2 regions of the Mesorhizobium sp. ESP6-5 genome follow, and region 2 is predicted to be linked to the other one. Evidence: predicted binding sites of a transcription regulator. Region 2 holds the regulator's gene; the other holds the start of a gene.
The links. The regulator PhoB, encoded in region 2, activates phosphate uptake and scavenging genes when phosphate is short. The targets are predictions, from matches to a motif close to TGTCATNNANCTGTCAT.
Positions count from the first base shown of each region.

Region 1 (7,317 bases), on a different contig from region 2:
AGCCCCGGCAGCAGGAACTGCCCCTCGCCAAGTTTCACCAGCCTGCCCGCCCGGCGGGCATCGCTTATCGTGGCCGTGTATTCCGGGTGGCCGGGCGCCAGGATCTCGGCGATGCGCCCCTGTGCATCGACGCAGAACAGGTGCTCCTCCAGCACCTCCAGCCTGCCGCGCTCAGGCGTATGGAAGGCGGTGCCGAGCAGCACGAAAGGATCTGCCGTCATATCGTCGCTCCGGTGCTGCTGGCGGGCGGGGCTGCCAATGCGTGGCCTAGAAGAAAACAGTTGGCAAACATTTCCGCCGCTGTCCTTTGCCGCCGACTGATCCCATGATCGGCCGGGGATTTCCAGAGGGGACATCATGGAACGCGTTGCGCCAGAAATCAGTTGATCGCCCAGCCGGACGATCCGTTGCCCCTGGGCAAGGCCGCCCTGCTCGGCCTCCAGCACGTGCTGGCGATGGACGTCTATATCGTGCCGTTCATCATCGCGTCGGTGCTTGCCTTCAGCGTCGGCGACGCCGGCGCCTTCATCCAGTCGGCCTTCGTGGCGGCAGGCATCGCAACCCTGATCCAGTCGCAGTTGCTGATGCGGTTGCCCGTCGTCCAGGGACCGTCCTTCGTCCCGATCGGCGCGGTGCTGGCGATTGCCTTTGGCGCCGGCGGCGGCCTGCCGGGCCTGTCGGCCGTGATCGGCGCACTCATTCCGGGCGCCATACTGGTCATGCTTCTGGGATCGCCGACAAAGCTCTTCCACCGCCTCGTCAACCGCTTCGTGCCGTCCATCGTCGGCGGCGCCATCATCATCGTCGTCGGCGTCGCGCTGATGCCGGTGGCACTGAAGGAGAGCGTCTTCGCTGTCCACGGCACCGCCACCGTCGGCGGCAACATCGTCCTCGCCTTCGTCGCCGCGGCGGTGCTTGTCGGCTGCATGCTGATCGGCATGGCGCTTGGCGCGAAAGGCGCATGGCTGCGCCTGCTGTCCGTGATCATCGCGCTTGTGGCTGGCAGCGTGGCCGCCGCCTTCATGGGCCAGCTCGACATGACGGGCGTTTCCGCCGCGACCTGGTTTTCCATGCCGCGCATCGCCTTCCTCAATCTCGATGTCACCTTCTCCTGGTCGGCGACGCTGACCATGCTGATCGTCTACATCGTCGTCCTGGCCGAAACCACCGGCACCTGGTTCGCGGTCGGTGCCGTCATCGACAAGCCGCTCTCGGACGAGCAGCTCGACCGGGGCGCCACGGGCGAAGGCCTTGGCTGTCTGATCAGCGCGCTGCTGTGCAGCACGCCGGTCACCGGCTATTCGTCCAACGCCGGCATCGTCGCCATCACCGGCATCGCCAGCCGTGCCGCCTTCGGGGCGGCCGGCATCTTCCTGGTGCTGTTCGGGCTGATCGGCAAGCTTTCGGCGGTCATCGCCTCAATCCCGGGGCCGGTCATCGGCGGCGTCTTCGGAGTGCTTTGCGTCGTCATCGCCATGAACGGTTTTCGGGTGGTGCGCGGGACGCCGCTGACCGAACGCAACATGCTGGTCATCGGCCTGCCCATCCTGATGGCGCTGTTCGCCACGCTGGTACCGCCGGATTTCGTCAAGACGCTGCCCGATATCGTGCAGTACATTCTGGGCTCATCCATCGCCTTCGGCGCCGTCTGGGCGATCGTCCTGCACCAGATCCTGCCGAACGCCCGCTAGGCGATCGGAGGCGCCGCGGCTGGCCCCTACGGCCGCCGCGGGCCCGATCGCGCCGGCTGGCTCACCAGAAAGGGCTTGACCAAATCGCCCGCGGACTGCATCCGGGTTTGCCGATCCATGCGGATCGCGCGTTCTGCAGGGATGCCAGACCATGACCGGCAAGACATGGGCCTATGAGGACTTCGTCGAGGGGATCTCGTTCGATCTCGGCACCAAACAGGTAAGCGCGGCCGAAATCATCGAGTTCGCCAGCGAGTTTGATGCCCAGCCGATGCATCTCGACGAGGAGGCCGGCAAGGCGAGTATCCTGGGCGGCCTCTCGGCTTCAGGCTGGCACACCTGCGCCATGTTCATGCGCATGCTGTGCGATGCCTTCCTGCTGGACTCCACCTGCCAGGGCGCACCAGGAGTCGATCAGGTCAAATGGAAGAAGCCGGTGCTCGCCGGCGATACGCTGCGGGGCAGCCTGGTGGTTCTGGCCAGGCGCCTGTCGAAATCGAAGCCGCAACTCGGCTTCGTGACCATGCGCAGCGAACTGGTCAACCAGCGCGGCGAAAGCGTGTTCGAGCTCGAGAACTCCGTCATGTTCCTGACGCGCGACGCGGGGAATGCGGCATGACGCTCGACGAATTCTTCCGCATCGGCACCACGGTGACGCTGGGCTCGCACAGATTCGAGCCCGAGGCGATCAAGGCGTTCGCCCGCAAATACGACCCGCAGATCTTTCACATCGACGAAGAGGCCGCGAAGAAGAGCGTGCTCGGCGGCCTCTGCGCCTCCGGCTGGCATACCGCCGCCACCTGGATGAAGCTGAACCTGGAGAGCCGCCTGGACGCCGAAGGCTGGGACGGCCCGGTGCCCGAATTCGGCCCCTCGCCCGGATTCAAGAACCTGAAGTGGCTGAAGCCCGTCTTTGCCGGGCAAACCATCACCTTCACGCGCACGGCGCTGTCCCACCGCCCCATCGCGTCCCGCCCCGGCTGGCGGTTGCTGGCGCTGCTCTGCGAGGCCACTGATTCGACCGGCGGCAAGGTGCTGGAGTTCGAAAGCGCGGTGCTGGTGAAGGTGGAGTAGTCTCTTCCTTCGCCCCGTTTACGGCGTGGCCGAAGGCGGATGAGGGCGGCACCCGCGCTGGTTATCGTGTTGCCTCCCTGCCCTTCGCTATCGCTCCGGGCGTTCGAGATCTTTGAAAGGTCCACTGGACCTTTCAATTTGCCTTCGGCAAACCGGTCTCAAACCCCCTCGAACCCGATCAGCGTTCGCACCGGCACGCCGAGCGCTTCGAGCTTGGCGCGCCCGCCCAAATCCGGCAGGTCGATGACGAAACAGGCGGCGAGAATGTCGGCGCCGATCTGGCGCAGCAGCTTGACCGCCGCTTCAGCCGTGCCGCCGGTGGCGATCAGATCGTCGACCAGGATCACCTTCTCGCCGGGCGCGACGCCGTCCTTGTGCATCTCCATCTCGTCCAGCCCGTATTCCAGGCTGTAGGCGACGCGCACGGTCTCATAAGGCAGCTTGCCCTTCTTGCGGATCGGCACGAAGCCGGCCGAGAGCTGGTGGGCAACGGCGCCGCCCAAGATGAAGCCGCGCGCTTCGATGCCGGCGATCTTGTCGATCTTCTGCCCGGCATAGGGATGCACCAGCTCGTCGATGGCGCGGCGGAAGGCGCGCGCATTGCCGAGCAGCGTGGTGATGTCGCGAAACAGGATGCCGGGCTTAGGATAGTCCGGGATGGTACGGATCGAGGCCAGCAGCGTGTCTTCGAGAGAAGGTTTCATGAAGCGGCTCCGAATGATCCGGCTGACAAAGTGAAACGGCGCGGGGCCGATCGTAACCCGGCGCGACCGACAACGGCTAGCGCGATGTGGCGACCGAGACAAGCGCATCCGGCAAAGGAATTGACTACGGGCTGGGAGCCAGGCGATTTTCCTCCTGTTGGGCGCAGCCACGAAAAAGGGGCGCCCGAAGGCGCCCCGCTCGAACGGATGGCTATCGGCCAAATCCTACATGCCGAGATCGGAACGAAGCTCCGCCCTGGCCACATCGTACTCGGCCTTGAAGTCATCCCGGTTGAGCAGGACGGCGGCGATGACGCTGCCGGAAATCTTGCCCATCTCGACGTCGGACGGATAGTGGATGCCGCCGACGATGCGGTTGTGGGCGAACTCGGCCGCGCGCGCCATGATCTCAGCACGCCTTTCCGGAACCATGTCGGACAGGATGATGCCCATCATCGTGCCGACGGTCGCATGGCCGGACGGCCAGGAACCGGAGCTCGACAGCTTGACCACCGGCTTGACGAGATCGCTGAGCTGGTGCGGACGCGGGCGCTTCCAGACATCCTTGGCCGGATCGACGACGGCGCCTTCGGTCTCCACCACGCGATCGAAGAAGGCGCTGAATTTCGGCAGCTTGTCCTTGTTGAAATTCGGTCCCATGACATCGGCGAAACGCCAGACGTTTTCCTCGGCGTCGGCGATGGCGCGGGCTTCCATCTCGGGTGTGCGCGTGACCTGCATGGTCAGCACTTCGCCAAGCTCGGCCTTGGTCTCAGCCGAATCATTGGCCGGCGGCGGCGGCAGGATCATCGTCAGGTCGACATCCTTGTTGGTGATGAATGGTTTTGCGTCTTCGGCGCGGGCCGCGGAACCAACGACGAGCAGCAGCAGGCCTGCCGCAAGCGATGCGTATCTTTTCATGGACGTGATCCTTTGATGAGAGCGCCGCAGGATCGCGATGTGTGGTGACGGCCATGTGACACCGCCGAGACGTGGAGGCGCAATCCACTCAAAAAGCAGAAAGGGAGCCTCGCGGCGCCCCATGTTGTGCACTGAACGACCCAAGGCCTTTTGAGATTCAGATCAGGCTGAATCGAAAACGATGGTTTCCGAGAACCGGAGCGGAGCGTACTTGAAGTACGTGAGCACCGGAAGCGCAGGAAGCCATCGTTTGCAGACCGGCCTCACCTGAAGATCAACAGGCCTAGTGCGCGACGGCTTCCCACACCTTGCGCTTGGTCAGGTAGACCAGGGCGCCGAACAGAAGCAAGAACACCAGCACGCGGAAGCCCATCTTCTTGCGGTCTTCCATGTGCGGCTCGGCAGCCCATGTCAGGAAGGCAGCCACGTCGCGGGAATACTGGTCGATGGTCTGCGGCGAACCGTCGTCATAGGTGACCTGGCCGTCGGAGAGCGGCTTGGGCATCTTCAGCGACACGCCGGACATGAAGTACGGGTTGTAGTGTGTGCCTTCGGGGATGACCATGCCGGCGGGCGGGGTCTGGTCGTAGCCGGTCAAGAGCGAATGGATGTAGTCGGGGCCACCGGCATCATACTGGGTGAAGATATCGAAGACGAACTGCGGGAAGCCGCGCTCGACGCCGCGCGCCTTGGCCAGCAACGACATATCCGGCGGCGCCGCACCGCCATTGGAGGCAGCGGCGGCTTCCTCATTGGCGAATGGGGCCGGGAAATGGTCGGACGGCTTGCCGGGACGGTCGAACATGTCGCCGGCATCGTTGGGGCCATCATGGATGGTGTATTCGGCTGACAGCGTCTTGATCTGCGCGTCGCTGTAACCGAGGTCCGAAAGCGTGCGGAACGCCACCAGGTTCATCGAATGGCAGGCCGAGCAGACTTCCTTGTAGACCTTCAGCCCGCGCTGCAACTGCGCCTTGTCATAGGTGCCGAACGGGCCGGTGAAGCTCCAGCTCATTTCCTTCGGCTCGTTGATCGGGAAATGCGTCGGTGCCGCCGCGTTGTGCGCCTCTTCGGCCGCGAACGCCCAAGTGCCTGCAACTCCGGTGCCGGCGGCCACGAGGCCGACCAGCGCAAGCGAGGTGAGAATCTTTTTCATGCCAAATCCCCTTAGATTCTCTACCGCTCAGCCCTTGGTCTCAGGCGCTGCCGTGGCGCCCGCCGGATGCCCGCTGCCACCCTTGTTCTTTTCGAGCACCGCCTCGGTGATCGAGTTCGGCAGCCTGCGGGGTGTCTCGATCAAGCCGAGCACCGGCAGCGCGATCAGGAAGAAGGCGAAGTAGAACAGCGTCGCCATCTGCGCCATGAACACATAGCTGCCTTCCGCCGGCTGCGAGCCCAGCCAGCCCAGCAGGATAGCATCGGCCACGAACAGCCAGAAAAACAGCTTGTACCAGGGCCGGTAGACCGCCGAGCGCACCTTGGAGGTGTCGAGCCACGGCACCAGGAACAGCATGACGATGGCGCCGAACATGCACAGCACGCCGCCGAGCTTGGAATTGATCGGCCCGATGTTGAACGTGATGGCGCGCAGGATTGCGTAGAACGGCAGGAAGTACCATTCCGGGACGATATGGGCCGGCGTCTTAAGCGGGTTGGCGACCGTGTAGTTGTCCGGATGGCCGAGATAGTTCGGCAGGTAGAAGACGAAGTAGGCGAAGACGAACAGGAACACGATCATGCCGAACGCGTCCTTGATGGTCGCGTAGGGCGTGAAGGCCACGGTATCTGTCTTCGACTTGACCTCGATGCCGGTCGGGTTCGACTGGCCGACGACGTGCAGCGCCCAGACATGCAGCACGACGACGCCGGCAATCATGAACGGCAGCAGGTAATGCAGCGCGAAGAAGCGGTTCAGCGTCGGATTGTCGACGGCGAAGCCGCCGAGCAGGAGCTGCTGGATCCAGTCGCCAACCAGCGGAATGGCGCTGAAGAAGCCGGTGATGACAGTGGCGCCCCAGAAGCTCATCTGCCCCCATGGCAGCACATAGCCCATGAAGCCGGTCGCCATCATCAGCAGGTAGATGATGCAGCCGAGGATCCACAGCAGCTCGCGCGGCGCCTTGTAGGAGCCGTAATAAAGACCGCGGAAGATATGCAGGTAGACGGCGATGAAGAAGAACGAGGCGCCGTTGGCGTGCATGTAGCGCAGCAGCCATCCGGAATTCACGTCGCGCATGATCTTTTCGACCGAACCGAAGGCGAGATTGGTGTCGGCCGTATAGTGCATGGCCAGCACGATGCCGGTCAGGATCTGCGCCACCAGCATGATCGCCAGAATGCCGCCGAAGGTCCACATATAGTTCAGGTTGCGCGGCACCGGATAGGCGATGAAGCTGTCATAGACCATCCTGGGCAGCGGCATGCGGGCGTCGAACCAGCGTTCGATACCGGTCTTCGGCGTGTAGGTCGAGTGTCCCTCGCTCATCGAAATATCCCCTGCCTCAACCGATAAGGAGTTTGGTGTCGGAAACGAATTTGAATACCGGAATCGCCATGTTCTCCGGCGCCGGGCCTTTGCGGATGCGGCCGGCCGTGTCGTATTGCGAACCGTGGCACGGGCAGAACCAGCCGCCGAAATCGCCTTCCTGGCCGAGCGGGATGCAGCCCAGATGGGTGCAGACCTGAACCATCACCATCCAGGCCTCCTTGCCGGGCGTGGTGCGGTTGGCGTCGGTCGCCGGCGCATCGGACGGCAAATTGGCGTTGCGGGCGATCGGATCCTTGAGATCGGAGAGGCTGACGGCCTCGCCGTCCTTCATTTCCTTCTCGGTCCGGTTGCGCACCACGACCGGCTTGCCGCGCCACTTGACGATCAGCGAGCTGCCAGGCGTCAGCGAGGAGACATCGACCTCGACCGACGCGAGCGC
Region 1 is NZ_JAIUGR010000011.1:161,836-169,152, forward strand. It holds gene guaD (guanine deaminase) at 1-221, opposite strand, end outside; gene LB524_RS19560 (uracil-xanthine permease family protein) at 384-1,691, shown strand; gene LB524_RS19565 (MaoC family dehydratase) at 1,843-2,310, shown strand; gene LB524_RS19570 (MaoC family dehydratase) at 2,307-2,765, shown strand; gene LB524_RS19575 (adenine phosphoribosyltransferase) at 2,924-3,469, opposite strand; gene LB524_RS19580 (acid phosphatase) at 3,695-4,390, opposite strand; gene LB524_RS19585 (cytochrome c1) at 4,674-5,546, opposite strand; gene LB524_RS19590 (cytochrome b) at 5,574-6,875, opposite strand; gene petA (ubiquinol-cytochrome c reductase iron-sulfur subunit) at 6,892-7,317, opposite strand, start outside.
Region 1: LB524_RS19580 (acid phosphatase) is a predicted target of PhoB. The motif match lies at 4,435-4,451, and genes of this name have one in related genera.

Region 2 (7,317 bases):
AGGAACTGTTCCATGTTCTTCTGGGCGTTGGCGGGCAGCCAGCCGTCCGTATAGGCTTCGCCGACATTCTTGATCTTGCCGCTGTCTATTGCCGCTTTCAGCACTTCCATAGAGCCCGAGAACAGGAAGTCGGCATTCGGATCGGCGCCCGAGCCCTTGATGAAGACGTAATTGCCCTCAGGCTTCACCTTGAACACTTCGCGGGCCTGCATGCGGCCGACTTCCTTGTTGTCGAAGGTCAGGTAGAAGACGTCCTTGTTCTCGATCAGGCGGTCATAGCCGACGACCGGAATGCCCTCGTCGAGCGCCTTCTGTACCGCCGGGCCGATGGCCGACGCGTCCTGCGCCAGGATGATCAGCGAATTGGCACCCTGCGAAATCAGGCTCTCGACATCGGTCAGCTGCTTGCCAGGATTGGACTGCGCATCGGCGGAAATGTACTTGTCGCCCGCGGCCTCGATCGCCTTCTTCATGGCGGCCTCGTCGGTCTTCCAGCGCTCCTCCTGGAAGTTGGACCACGACACGCCGATAACCTTGCCCTTCGCCTGCGCGACCGACGCCAGCGTCAGCGACATGGCGACACCCGCCAGAATGGCGACTGTGAATCTCTTCATGATATCCTCCCTGCGCCCGCGTGTGGCGCGACCAAACTGGCCCTAAGGCCGGCACAAAGGCCCTAATTTTTTCGAGCCTCGAAAAAACACTGGTCCATCGCCGGAACACTGTCAACATCGATTCTGACGGATTTTGAGGTGCCGGAAGCCTTTTTTCGAGCCCCGCAATAAATAAATGACAGCCCCAGCCGCTTCTGCCAGTATTCGACCCGTTGCCGGAGGTGTTCGAGGGGCGTCAAGAACCGCGGCGACGGGGAGGGAAATCATGTCGGTCGGAATCCGCCACGACGATCTGCGCCGGCGCAACCGCGCAATGGTGATTGGAGCCGTGCGCCGGGGTGGCCAGCCCTCGCGCACTGAGATCGCCGCCACCACCGCCCTGAGCCACTCGACCATATCGGCGATATCAGCCGACCTGATCGGCGAAGGTATCCTGAGCGAAGGCAAGCCGAACGAGGCCGGCTCACTGAAACGCGGCCGGCCGCAGGTGGGCCTTTGTCTCAACCCCGAGGCCGCGGCGGTCATGACCGTGGTGCTGTCGCTGAATTTCCTCTCCGTCGCCGTCATCGACTACGCCGGCCAGGTGATATCGGAGGAGCAGCGCCGGCTGGACACGCTGACCATGTCGCGCGAGGCGCTGATCGGCGAATGCGTGGCCATCGTCCGGCGCCGCCTCGAGGATCCCGACCTCGATGTCGCCAGCATTGCCCGCATCGCGCTGGCGATCCAGGGCATCACCGACACCGAGGCGCGCGCCATGCTGTGGTCGCCGATCACGCCGCAGACGGACATTGCCTTCGCCGATATACTCGAAGCCGAATTCGGCATCCCCGCCACCATGGAGAACGACTGCAACATGATGGCTGTGGCGCTGCGCTGGCGCGACCCCGAGCGCTACCGCGACGACTTCATCGCCATCCTGCTCTCGCACGGCATCGGCATGGGCCTGGTGCTGAAGGGCGAGCTGTTCACCGGCACCCATTCCTCAGGCGGCGAGTTCGGCCACATGATCCATCGCCCCGGCGGCGCGCTCTGCCGCTGCGGGCGGCGCGGCTGCGTCGAGGCCTATGCCGGCAACTATGCCATCTGGCGTAATGCAGGACAGATGGGTGAGGACGCCAAACCGGTCGACGTCAGCGACGCCGACATGCGCGCATTGGCGGCCACGGCGCGCGAAAGAGACGGACCGGAGCGCGAGGCCTATCGCAAGGCCGGCGAGGCGCTGGGCTATGGCCTTGGCAGCTTGTTCGCGCTGATCGATCCGGCGCCGGTTGCGATGGTCGGCGTCAGCGCCGCCGCCTTCGATCTGATCGAGCCGGCCCTGCGCGAGGCCATCGCCCAGACCGCCGGCGGCCAGCATTCGACGTCGATTTCCTTCGATACAGAGCCGAACGAATTGCCGCTGATCCGCGAGGGCTGCGCCATGCGCGCGCTCACCTTCGTCGACCAGGAGATCTTCGCGCCGGGTGTGCAGGTGAGATCCGGCAAGAACGTGGCCTGATCTCAGTCCTCGCGAATTGCGTAGCCTGCGCCACGGATGGTGCGTATCACATCGGGCATGCGGCCATTGTTGACCGCCTTGCGCAGGCGGCCGACATGCACATCCACGGTGCGCTCGTCGATGTAGATCGTCTCGCCCCAGACATTGTCGAGCAACTGGCTGCGCGAGAACACGCGGCCGGGATGGCGCATCATGAATTCGAGCAGCCTGAACTCGGTCGGTCCGAGCCGGATCTCGCTCTTCTTGCGATAGACCCGGTGCGATTCGCGGTCGAGCACGATGTCGCCGACCTTGAGCACGCTGGACAGCACTTCCGGTTTGGCGCGGCGCAGCAGCGCCTTGACCCGGGCCATGAATTCCGGCGTCGAGAACGGCTTGACCAGATAGTCGTCGGCGCCGGTCGAGAGGCCGCGCACGCGATCGCTCTCCTCGCCGCGCGCCGTCAGCATGATGATCGGCAATCGCTCCGTCTCGGGCCGCATGCGCAGGCGCCGACAGAGTTCGATGCCGGAAACCGCCGGCACCATCCAGTCGAGCACCAGCAGGTCGGGCACGTTTTCCTGGAGGCGTATCTCGGCTTCGTCGCCGCGTGTCACCACCTCGACCTGGTAACCCTCGGACTCCAGATTGTAGCGGAGGAGCACGCCCAGCGGCTCCTCGTCCTCCACCACCATGATGCGTGGCGCGATCATCGATCGATCATCCCTGCCGTCAAGCCGCCGGCACCGACATCGCCGTCTCGTCCTGCTTCGGACGGTTGGCGGGCAGTTGCGTGCCGGTCAGCACATAATACGCATTCTCGGCGATGTTGGTCACATGGTCGCCGATGCGTTCGAGATTCTTGGCGCAGAACAAAAGATGCGTGCAAGCCGTGATGTTGCGGGGATCCTCCATCATGTAGGTCAGGAGTTCGCGGAAGACCGAAGTGTATTTGACGTCGATGCGTTCGTCGTCATTCCTGAGCTTGGCGAGGGCGGCGGCATCGCCGGCCGCATATTCCTCGACGACGCCCTGCACCTGGATCAGCACCAGCTGCGCCATGGAGTCGATGGAATGCGACAGGTCGCGCGGCGTGGCGGTGAGGCCGACCGAGCCGACGCGCTTGGCGATGTTCTTGGCAAGGTCGCCGATGCGTTCGAGATCGCCCGCCATGCGGATCGAGCCGACGACATGACGCAGATCGTCGGCCATCGGCTGGCGCTTGGCGATCAGGGTGATGGCGCGATCATCGAGTTCGCGCTGGCGCGCGTCCATGATGGCGTCGTCGGAGACCACGCGCTGTGCCAGCGCGTTGTCGGAATTCAGCAGCGCCTTGGTGGCGCCGCCGACCATCGTGCCGGCGAGATCGCCCATGTCGCTGATCAGCCTGCTGATCTGCCCGAGATCCTCGTCGAAGGCTGCGACTGTGTGTTCGGCCATGATCCTGGTCCTCGTATGCGTGAGATCAGCCGAAGCGGCCGGTGATGTAGTCCTGCGTGCGCTTCTCGCGAGGCGACGTGAAGATTTTCTCGGTTTTGTCGAATTCGACCAGCTCGCCCAGATACATGAAAGCCGTCTGCTTCGACACGCGCGCGGCCTGCTGCATGTTGTGGGTGACGATGACGATCGTGTAGTCGGCCTGCAACTCGTCGATCAATTCCTCGATCTTGGCGGTCGACAATGGGTCGAGCGCCGAGGCCGGTTCGTCGAGCAGGATGACCTCCGGCTTGACCGCCACGGTGCGGGCGATGCAAAGCCGCTGCTGCTGGCCGCCCGACAGGCTGAGGCCGCTGGCATTGAGCTTGTCCTTGACCTCGTTCCACAGCGCGGCGCGTTTCAACGCCTGCTCGACACGGCCGTCCATCTCGGCCTTGCCGATCTTCTCATAGAGCCTGACGCCGAAGGCGATATTCTCATAGATCGACATCGGGAACGGCGTCGGCTTCTGGAACACCATGCCGATCTTGGTGCGCAACAGGTTGAGGTCCTGCGAGCGGTCGAGAACGTTCTGGCCGTCGAGCAGCACCTGACCCTCGGCGGTCTGCTTGGGGTAGAGCTCGTAGATGCGGTTGAAGACGCGCAGCAGCGTCGACTTTCCGCAACCCGACGGTCCGATGAAGGCCGTCACGCTGCGCTCGGGCAGCGACAAGGTGATGTCTTTCAGCGCCTTCGACTGGCCGTAGTAGAAATTGAGGTTCTTGACCTCGATCTTCGCCTTGGCGGCTGCCTCTGTCGCAATCGTCATGTCTGGAGACAACATCTGGCTCATTTGTCCTCTCTGCGTCCGGTCAGGCTGCGCGCAAAGATGCTGAGCGCGAGAACCGTCAATGTGATTATGAGTGCGCCGGTCCACGCCAGTTGCTGCCACTCCTCGTAAGGGCTGAGAGCGAACTGGAAGATGGTCACCGGCAGGCTGGCCATCGGCGCATTGAGATTGCTCGACCAGAACTGGTTGTTGAGCGCTGTGAAGAGTAGCGGCGCCGTCTCGCCGGAAATGCGGGCAATGGCCAACAATATGCCGGTGACGATGCCGGACATCGCCGCGCGGTAGGCCACCGAACGGATCACCACCCAGCGCGGCGCGCCAATCGCCGTGCCGGCCTCGCGCAAAGCGTTCGGCACAAGGTTGAGCATGTCCTCGGTGGTACGCACCACGACGGGAATGACCAGGATGGCCAGTGCCACGGCACCGGCGATGGCCGAGAAATGCCCCATCGGCCGCACCATCAATTCGTAGACGAACAGGCCGATGATGATTGAGGGCGCCGACAGCAGGATGTCGTTGATAAAGCGCACCACGGTGGTGAGCTTCGAAAAGCGGCCATATTCGGCCATGTAGGTGCCGGCCAGCACGCCGATCGGCGTGCCGACGACGATGCCGATAATGGTCATCACGATGCTGCCGTAGATGGCGTTGAGCAGGCCACCGGCATCACCGGGCGGCGGGGTCATTTCCGTGAACACTGAGAGCGAAACGCCCGACAGGCCCTTATAGAGCAGCGCGCCGAGGATCAGTGCCAGCCAAGCAAGGCCGATGCCGGCGGCGATGACGCAGAGCGTCATCATCACGCCGTTCTTGCGCTTGCGGCTCTGGTGAAGCGATGCGGCTGTCGACATCGGTCAGACTCCGGTACGGGCATCGATGCGCATCAGCATGTAGCGGGCGATGGCAAGGATGAGGAAGGTGATGACGAACAGGATCAGACCGAGCGCCACCAACGAGGAGGTGTAGAGATCGCCGACGGCTTCGGTGAATTCGTTGGCGATGGTTGCCGAGATCGTCGTTGCCGGCGCGAACAGCGAGGCGCTGATCCGGTGGGCGTTGCCGATGACGAAGGTGACCGCCATGGTTTCACCGAGTGCACGGCCGAGCGCAAGCATGACGCCGCCCATGATGCCGATGCGGGTGTAGGGGACGACGACCCGGCGTGTTACCTCCCAGGTCGTGCAGCCAATGCCGTAGGCGGACTCCTTCAGCACCGGCGGCACCGTGTCGAACACATCCTTGGTGATCGAGGTGATGAAAGGCAGGATCATGATGGCCAGGATCATCGCCGAGGTCAGCAGGCCGATGCCATAAGGAGGCCCGGCGAACAGGCTGTTAAGGCCGGGAATGCCGTGGAACACGTTGATGATGAAAGGTTGCACTGTCGTCTGCAGGAACGGTGCCAGCACGAACAGGCCCCAGATACCGTAGATGATCGAGGGGATGCCGGCCAGCAGTTCCACGGCCATGCCGATCGGGCGCCGGAGCGGACGCGGGCAAAGCTCGGTGAGAAAAATGGCGATGCCGATACCGAGCGGCACAGCGATCAGGATGGCGATGGCCGAAGTGATGATGGTGCCATAGATGGGTGCCAAGGCGCCGAATTTCTCGGTGACGGGATTCCAGCTCTCGGTGGTCAGAAAGGAGAAGCCGAAGGTCGACAGTGCCTGCCAGGAACCGGCGAACAGCGAGATGGCGACGCCCCCGAGCAGCACCAGCACGAGAATGGCGGCGGCGCGGGTCAGCCCATGGAAGATCGAATCGGTCAACGCGAACCGTCTGACGGTGGCGTCGCGTGAACCTCGAATGGCTGGCAAGGCTTCGTGGGCAGCGCTCATGTCAAGCTCGGCTCTTTGTGTTGATTGAAAAGGAGCGCCGCGGGGCGGCGCTCCTCCAGAAAGATATTACTCGCCGGCGTAGACGGGCTTGCCGTCGGCCTTGATGTCGGCCTTCCACGAAGCCTTGATCAGGTCGACGACGCTATCGGGGATCGACACATAGTCGAGCGCCTTGGCGGTTTCCTTGCCGTCCTTGTAGGCCCAGGCAAAGAACTTGAGCGCTTCGCCGGTGGCCGCGGCATCGTCCGGGGTCTTGTGGATCAGCACCCAGGTCGAGGCAGCGATCGGCCAGGTGGCGTCGCCCGGCTCGTTGGTGATGATGACGTTGAAGTTCTTGGCGCCCTTGAAGTCGGCGTTCGAAGCAGCCGCGCCGAAGGATTCGAGCGACGGCTCGACGACCTTGCCGGCGGCGTTCAGCATCTTGGAGTAGGAGAGATTGTTCTGCTTGGCATAGGCATATTCGACATAGCCGATGCCGCCGTCGGTCTGCTTGACGGTGTTGGCAACGCCTTCGCTGCCCTTGGCGCCGACGCCCGTCGGCCATTCGACGGCCGTATCCGAGCCGACCTTGTCCTTCCAGTCGGGCGAGAGCTTCACGAGGTAGTCAGTGAAGTTGAAGGTCGTGCCCGAGCCGTCCGAACGATGAACGACGGCGATAGCGGTCGACGGCAGCTTAAGGTCCGGGTTCAGGGCCTTGATCGCGGCATCGTCCCAGGTGGTGATCGCGCCGAGATAGATCTGGGCCAGCGTCTTGCCGTCGAGGACGAGTTCGCCCGGCTTGATGCCCGTGAGGTTGACGATCGGCACGATGCCGCCCATCACCATCGGGAACTGCACGAGGCCGTTCTTTTCCAGATCGGCGTCGGACATCGGCTTGTCGGTGGCGCCGAAGGTCACGGTCTTGGCGATGACCTGCTTGATGCCGCCGCCCGAGCCGATCGACTGATAGTTGAGGCCGATGCCAGTATCCTTCTTGTAGGTGTCGGCCCATTTGGCGAACACCGGATAGATGAAGGTCGAGCCGGCGCCGGAAAGGTCAGCTGCCATTGCTGCGGAAAGGGTGAGGGTGGACGCCGCAGCCATTGCAATCGCAACGGCCGCCGAGCGGATGAAATGTCT
Region 2 is NZ_JAIUGR010000006.1:237,205-244,521, forward strand. It holds gene xylF (D-xylose ABC transporter substrate-binding protein) at 1-614, opposite strand, end outside; gene LB524_RS12215 (ROK family protein) at 880-2,115, shown strand; gene phoB (phosphate regulon transcriptional regulator PhoB) at 2,118-2,807, opposite strand; gene phoU (phosphate signaling complex protein PhoU) at 2,827-3,534, opposite strand; gene pstB (phosphate ABC transporter ATP-binding protein PstB) at 3,560-4,363, opposite strand; gene pstA (phosphate ABC transporter permease PstA) at 4,360-5,211, opposite strand; gene pstC (phosphate ABC transporter permease subunit PstC) at 5,215-6,198, opposite strand; gene pstS (phosphate ABC transporter substrate-binding protein PstS) at 6,265-7,317, opposite strand, start outside.